3 regions of the Lysinibacillus sp. FSL W8-0992 genome follow, and region 3 is predicted to be linked to each of the others. Evidence: riboswitches for the same ligand, from Rfam matches in the RefSeq annotation. Region 3 holds a riboswitch; each other region holds the start of a gene.

What was found. A riboswitch is a leader RNA that binds a small molecule or an ion and turns the genes downstream of it on or off. The one in region 3 is predicted to bind thiamine pyrophosphate.
Region 1: it holds a riboswitch for thiamine pyrophosphate, as region 3 does, so the genes downstream of both, thiT (energy-coupled thiamine transporter ThiT) here and thiC (phosphomethylpyrimidine synthase ThiC) in region 3, are expected to answer to the same signal.
Region 2: it holds a riboswitch for thiamine pyrophosphate, as region 3 does, so the genes downstream of both, NSQ74_RS16225 (ABC transporter substrate-binding protein) here and thiC (phosphomethylpyrimidine synthase ThiC) in region 3, are expected to answer to the same signal.

Annotation. Positions count from the first base shown of each region.
Region 1 covers NZ_JBBOZQ010000001.1:1,430,986-1,433,189, reverse strand. The annotation lists gene map (type I methionyl aminopeptidase) at 1-148, opposite strand, end outside; gene thiT (energy-coupled thiamine transporter ThiT) at 403-963, opposite strand; TPP riboswitch at 1,085-1,192, opposite strand; gene NSQ74_RS06880 (DUF4870 domain-containing protein) at 1,321-1,653, shown strand; gene NSQ74_RS06875 (hypothetical protein) at 1,682-1,804, shown strand; gene NSQ74_RS06870 (SMC family ATPase) at 1,993-2,204, opposite strand, start outside.
Region 2 covers NZ_JBBOZQ010000001.1:3,216,898-3,219,101, reverse strand. The annotation lists gene NSQ74_RS16230 (hypothetical protein) at 1-184, opposite strand, end outside; TPP riboswitch at 524-635, shown strand; gene NSQ74_RS16225 (ABC transporter substrate-binding protein) at 830-1,825, shown strand; gene NSQ74_RS16220 (thiamine-binding protein) at 1,826-2,119, shown strand; gene NSQ74_RS16215 (ABC transporter permease) at 2,116-2,204, shown strand, end outside.
Region 3 covers NZ_JBBOZQ010000001.1:518,865-521,068, forward strand. The annotation lists gene thiC (phosphomethylpyrimidine synthase ThiC) at 1-1,277, opposite strand, end outside; TPP riboswitch at 1,427-1,541, opposite strand; gene NSQ74_RS02460 (AEC family transporter) at 1,589-2,204, opposite strand, start outside.

The DNA.
Region 1 (2,204 bases), 910 kb from region 3:
CTTCAGCAAACATGCGGCCTGCAATTTCATCTAATTCAAGTGTTGTCACACCCGGTTTTGTAGCTTCCTTCATTGCCTCACGAATTTCTGCACAAATGCGACCAATTTTTTTAAAGGCTTCAATTTCTTCTTGCGTTTTTACAATCATTTTTAACGTCCCTTTCATCTAATATCTATTCATTAATATAACATAACTTTATATGTCCATAACGCCAAACGCTTTAATTATTCTATGCTAACATTATTTCATAAGTACCATGCAAATAATAATTAGGCCTTTTTTGAAGTTCTTCGACTAAAAAATATTGACCAAATAACGTGGAAACCTTGGATGATAAAAAAAATAGCATACTAAGTAACACTTAGCATACTATTTTCTCTTTTAGGACAGTCTTATAGTGTTTAAGATTTTCGCTGCATTAATTGTGGCGCAGCTGTAAATAATAGCACAGCAACAATGGCTGTTAAAATTGTTGCTGGAAGCATGTATGTTCCATTGTAAATGATTGAATAAATCCATGCGTTTTGCTCGCCTGCATACTCTGCAAAGAATACTGCACCTGCAAATGTGTGCGCAAGATAACGTAGGAATCCAGCTAACAACGTACCAATGACAATATAAACGGCCATTTTCTTTTTATTTAAAGCTGTTGCCGCTTTTAATACAGGTTCACGAACGATTGCCGCTAAACCTACTACGGTAAAGGCTACCCCGTAATCTAGTAATCCTTGAAGCCAGTGCACAATATAAGCACCAAACATTGTTTGCATAACACCAATCAATAGCCCGGTTGTGAGCCCTGACAAGAGACCCCAACGAAATGCTATTAAGATGATTGGTACCATTACTAAGCTTACCGAGCCACCTTGTGCCCATACTTTAAAGGAAACTTGATCGAGTACAAGTCCTACCGCTGCGAAAATTGCAATTTCCACCAGCATGAGTAATCTTTTTTTGTCCATATTATTATTCTCTCCTTTGTTCCGATGTAGGATACAAGAGCAGGAATAGAAATCATTTTGATATGCATGTCAATCCGGCATAAAAAAACGATGCCAGGACAGAGCCTCACATCGTAAAAGTGTCGGTTTCTATCCACATCCCTACGCAAGCGTTAACTTACAGGTTCGAAGAGTAAAGGCATTACGTGCCCAGTCTCAGCTGACATCATCAGCTCCCCTTGTGGTCGTTACATCTAATTTTTTTGTTGAACACCCTCATTGTACGCAAACACTTTTGCAATTACAACCTTTTCAACATTAATTTTTTTGAAACTTTCGAGTTTTCTATGCGTAAATAATTAAAAAGGAGGGACTACTATGGAGAATCCAAAAATTTTATCTGCCTTTAGTTATCTCAGTATTTTTTTTGCACCATTTATCGTTCCGTTAATCGTTTATTTCGTGTCAAAAGATAGCGATGTCAAGAGACACTCCATCAAAGCACTTATTTCTCATTTAATACCGTTTGTCTTTGGTATCATTTTCTTTATCGTCTTTATATTTTCTACTATGTCATTAAACACGTTTGATCCTTCGTCTAATGGGAATACATTTATTATCATATGGTTTGTATCTTTTGGTATTTATTTACTCGTTTCATTAGGCATTGTCATTTGGAATATTGTCCAAGCTGTACGAGTTATTCGTTAAAATTTAGTACTAAGGAGCTGTCGTATTCATGAAAGTATCGAAAGTAGTTAAAACTGCTATAAAATTAGCGCCCATCGTTATTCCGATTGTCAAAAAAGTGGTCGCAGCAAAAAAAGGAACAACTCCAAACGTAACGACACACAAAAAATAATAGCCAATGGGCTCCTATAACGTAAAAACCCACTTCGCTTTCCTGCGGCGCAACAATCTGTAAGCCGCAGGAGGCTTCGTAGGTTTTTACTTTGTTATACATAAATTGTTTGAGTGACTGGCACTCTTTTGTGGTCTAACCCTACTCCCAGTGCCCTAAGAATTCAGAATTGTTTGAGTGACTGGCACTTATTTTACTTCAAAATGTGTTGTACTATGTCCGCTCAGCGTTTTTTCAACGTGTAATACTGCCGGCATAGCAGCCTTTAATTCGGCTACATGTGAAATAACACCAATCATTCTTCCAGAGTCTTGTAAATCAATTAGCGTATCAATCGCTTTATTTAACGCTTCCTCATCCAATGAACCGAAGCCCTCGTCAATAAACATTGTTTCAATAC
Region 2 (2,204 bases), 2.7 Mb from region 3:
TATAAGATTTAACTTCTTCAAAATTTTCGTCATCTAAATTAGATTCCACTTTTTCAATTATTTTTTCGGAAGCGATATTTGTCCCTAAATGCCATACAGCATAGCCAGCTGCTCCGAGTAAAACAAGAAATACTACGGTAATTTTTAAAAGCTTTTTCCACTCCTGACACTTTGAATAAAGCACAAACTCTCAAAAATCACGAAGAAAAAATGTTTTCTATAATTAGTTTAATTTCAATTATAACTAAATGACACATAGCAACTATCTTTTCAAAGGGCGATGGAAGTTATATCGTGTTGTATGGAGAATAACTCTTTTTTAACTTGTTGGTTTTGCAAAAGATTAACTGTTTCGTATTGAAGAATTTTTGATGTTCCAAATTCCATGCATATTCTATTTGCAAAAGTCATGTTGCAGAATACTTGTATAGTCCAATAGAAGCTCATTTTTATCAATTACGAAAATACTAGCTTGTCATTTTACGATAGATATGGGTATAATAATCAACGAAAAGTTCATAAGTTAAGAATGTAGGGGGGCTGGAAGTTGCCAGCTGAGATTGCGTCCGTTTAGATGCTGACCCTTTGAACCTGATTTGGCTCGTACCAGCGTAGGGAACATCTATTCAAAAATATTCGTATACTATTTTTTGATACCGTTTGCAAACGTCTGGGATAACTCCTAGGCGTTTTTTTGTTTAGGATTCATTATTCCGCCTAAAACTAGGAGTAATCTATTAGAAGCGATGCAAATGGCCTAAGAATACCTTTTCTGGTGAAAACATTCAATCGTGAACACTTTCAAACTACTAGACTTGGAGGACACAGCATGAAAAAGTGGTTTTTCGTTCTTGTTGCTGCATTATTAACATTAGTTGGTTGTAGCGAAAAAGAGGACAAAGAGGAAACAAGCACATTGAAAAAGGTATCCGTTGTACTGGACTGGACACCTAATACAAATCATACAGGACTTTATGTTGCGAAAAAGCTCGGCTACTTTGAGGAGCAAGGCTTAGACGTAGACATTATATTACCTGGTGATGCGGGGGCAGATCAACTTGTTGCATCAGGCAAAGCTCAGTTTGGCGTTAGCTACCAGGAAGGTATAACGCAAGCACGTGTTCAAGACGTGCCTCTTGTATCGATTGCAGCAATTATTCAGCATAATACATCTGGCTTTGCATCAGATGCTTCAAAAGGCATTACATCACCAAAAGATTACGAAGACAAAACGTATGGTGGTTGGGGAAGCCCAATAGAACAAGCTGTTTTACAATCTCTAATGCAAAAAGAAAATGCTGATATAAAGAAATTAGATATCGTGAATGCAGGAGACTTAGACTTTTTCACAATGATGCAGAAGGATATTGATTTTGCTTGGATCTATTATGCTTGGACAGGTATTGAGGCGGAGCTTCGTGGAGAAAAATTAAATATGCAGTATTTAACAGACTATAGTGAGCAACTTGATTATTATACACCTGTACTTGCAACGAATGAAAAGATGATTAAGGATAATCCTGATGTGGTAAAGGCATTTGTTGCAGCTACTACAAAAGGTTATGAGTATGCCATTGAGCATCCTAGTGAAGCAGCGGATATATTGCTTGAAGCGGTACCTGATTTAGATAAAGCACTTGTGCATAAAAGTCAGGAATGGTTAGCAAACAAATATCAAGATGATGCAGCGCAATGGGGCGAACAAAAATTAGCAGTTTGGGAAAACTATGCGGACTGGATGACAAAGAACAACGTATTAGAAGGCGAATTTCATGCAGATCAAGCTTTTACAAATGATTTCTTACCAAAGAAAGGGGCAAAATAAATGGCTAATTCATTAATTAGTGTACAAATTATACCTAAAACAGAAAAATACGAGGATGTGATTCCATTCGTTGATGCGGCGATTGCGATCATTGATGCTTCAGGTGTGCGCTATGAAGTGCAACCACTAGAAACGACAATGGAAGGTGAACTGTCTACCTTACTCCAAATTATAGAAGAGATGAATAAAAAAATGATTGAATTGGGTGCTATTAATGTTATTACGCAAGTGAAAATTTTATATCAACCAACTGGCATTACAATGGGGACGTTGACGGAGAAGTATCGAGGATGAAACAAGTAGTAACGAAAGGAAGGTCGATTATTTTTATCGCCTTCCTGTTAGTTATTTGGGAAGTCGTTATCCGTTTGGCTGACAT
Region 3 (2,204 bases):
GTTAGAGGACCCAATGTATAAAATGGCGCTTCTTTACAAACTTCTAATTGCTTGTCCATATTTTCCTTAATAAGATGCATTGGCACGTGCCCAGGTCCCTCTACCATCACTTGTACATCGTGCTTCCAAGCAATTTGCGTTAACTCCCCTAGCGTTTCAAGCTCTGCGAACTGCGCCTCGTCATTGGCATCTGCAATTGAGCCAGGTCGTAATCCATCCCCTAACGAAAAGGCAACATCATACGTTTTCATAATTTCGCAAATTTCTTCAAAATGAGTATATAAGAAATTTTCTTGATGATGGAATAGACACCACTGTGCCATAATTGAACCTCCACGCGAAACAATACCCGTTACACGATTAGCTGTAAGCGGTACATAGCGCAGCAACACACCTGCGTGAATCGTGAAGTAATCAACCCCTTGTTCAGCTTGCTCGATTAGCGTGTCACGATACACCTCCCACGTTAAATCCTCAGCAACGCCATTTACCTTTTCAAGCGCCTGATAAATTGGCACTGTTCCAACAGGCACAGCAGCATTACGAATAATCCATTCGCGAGTTGTATGAATGTGCTTCCCAGTAGATAAATCCATAATATTATCAGCACCCCATCGTGTTGCCCATGTCATTTTTTCAACTTCCTCAGCGATGGATGAAGTAACAGCTGAATTTCCAATATTGGCGTTAATTTTCACGTGGAAGTTACGGCCGATAATCATCGGTTCCGCCTCCGGATGATTTATATTAGATGGCATTATAGCACGCCCTGCCGCAATTTCTGCACGTACAAATTCTGGTTTTAAATTTTCGCGAATCGCTATAAATTCCATTTCTGGCGTAATAATTCCTTGTCTTGCATAATGAAGCTGTGTCACATTACAGCCTTTTTTCGCACGTAAAGGTTTGCGAGAAAGCTTTGGAAAAACATTTTCCTTTATGCGCGGGTCATCCGCGTTGCGGAATCCATTATCCTCGGGCTTAATGGTACGTCCCTCGTATTCCTCTACATCGCTCCGTTCTTTAATCCACGCACGACGCAAAGCTGGTAAACCTTTTGTAATATCGACTTTGTAAGTTGGATCTGTATAAGGGCCACTCGTATCATAAACTCGTATAGGTGCATTATTCTCTTCACCAAAGCTACCCGTTGTGGGGCTTAGCTTAATTTCACGCATTGGCACTAATATATCTGGACGTGATCCTTCTACATATACTTTTTTACTTCCTTCAAAGCTTGTCATAATATTCATGTTTTTTTCGCTAACTGTTGTCATTTACTATTCCGCTCCCTTTTACGTAAATTATTAAAAGGACCGAATCTAGCCCACTCCAACAAGTAGCATTACAAATAAAAAGCCGAATCCAAAAAAATATTGGATCCGGCTGTACATGTAAGGTTACATTTATCGCAAAGTTCAAGGAGTGCGAAGTTCATTAACTTTCCCACGCTGGTATGAGCCAGATCAGGTCCAAAGGGTCAAGAAACCTCAATGCGTTTCCCTCTCAGCCCGACTCATCGGACTCCCCTAGTTAAGCTATTCAGTTTGATGCTAGTGTAACAGATATTCCTAATAGATGGAAGCCATTAAGTAAATAGTATTTCTGCCATATAAATTACGATTGTCACTGTAATACAGCTTACAATTGTTGAAAAAAGCACCGTTTGTGCAGCAGTTTCTGACCCTAAATCATATTCTAGAGCTAGACTCGAGCTATTACGTGAAGTTGGAAATGCACTCGCAATAAAGAGCGATTGGGCCACAACGCCATCTAAGCCGAGGACAAAAATGATAAGTAATGCAACAGCTGGACCTACTACAAGTCGTGTAAAACAGCTGACAAACACAGTTCTATTGAACATTGATTTAATTTCAAGCTGAGATAGTTGCGCACCGAGCGTAATAAGAGCAACAGCGATAAACCCATCAGCAACGTGGTCAATTGGAATACGGATAAATTGGGGAATGCCAATATTAAAGAAATTCATTGACACACCGATAATGAGCGCATGAATAATCGGCATTTTCAGGAAGTCCTTCACAATGGCCATACCTGATTTAGTTGAAGAAATTAAATTATATAATCCATATGTATAGGTCGTTACATTTTGAAAAATAACGAGTATAACTTGAATGGCCACCCCAATTGGTTGTGTCACAAAAATCATTTGTGCCACCGGAATGCCATAGTTACCAGAGTTA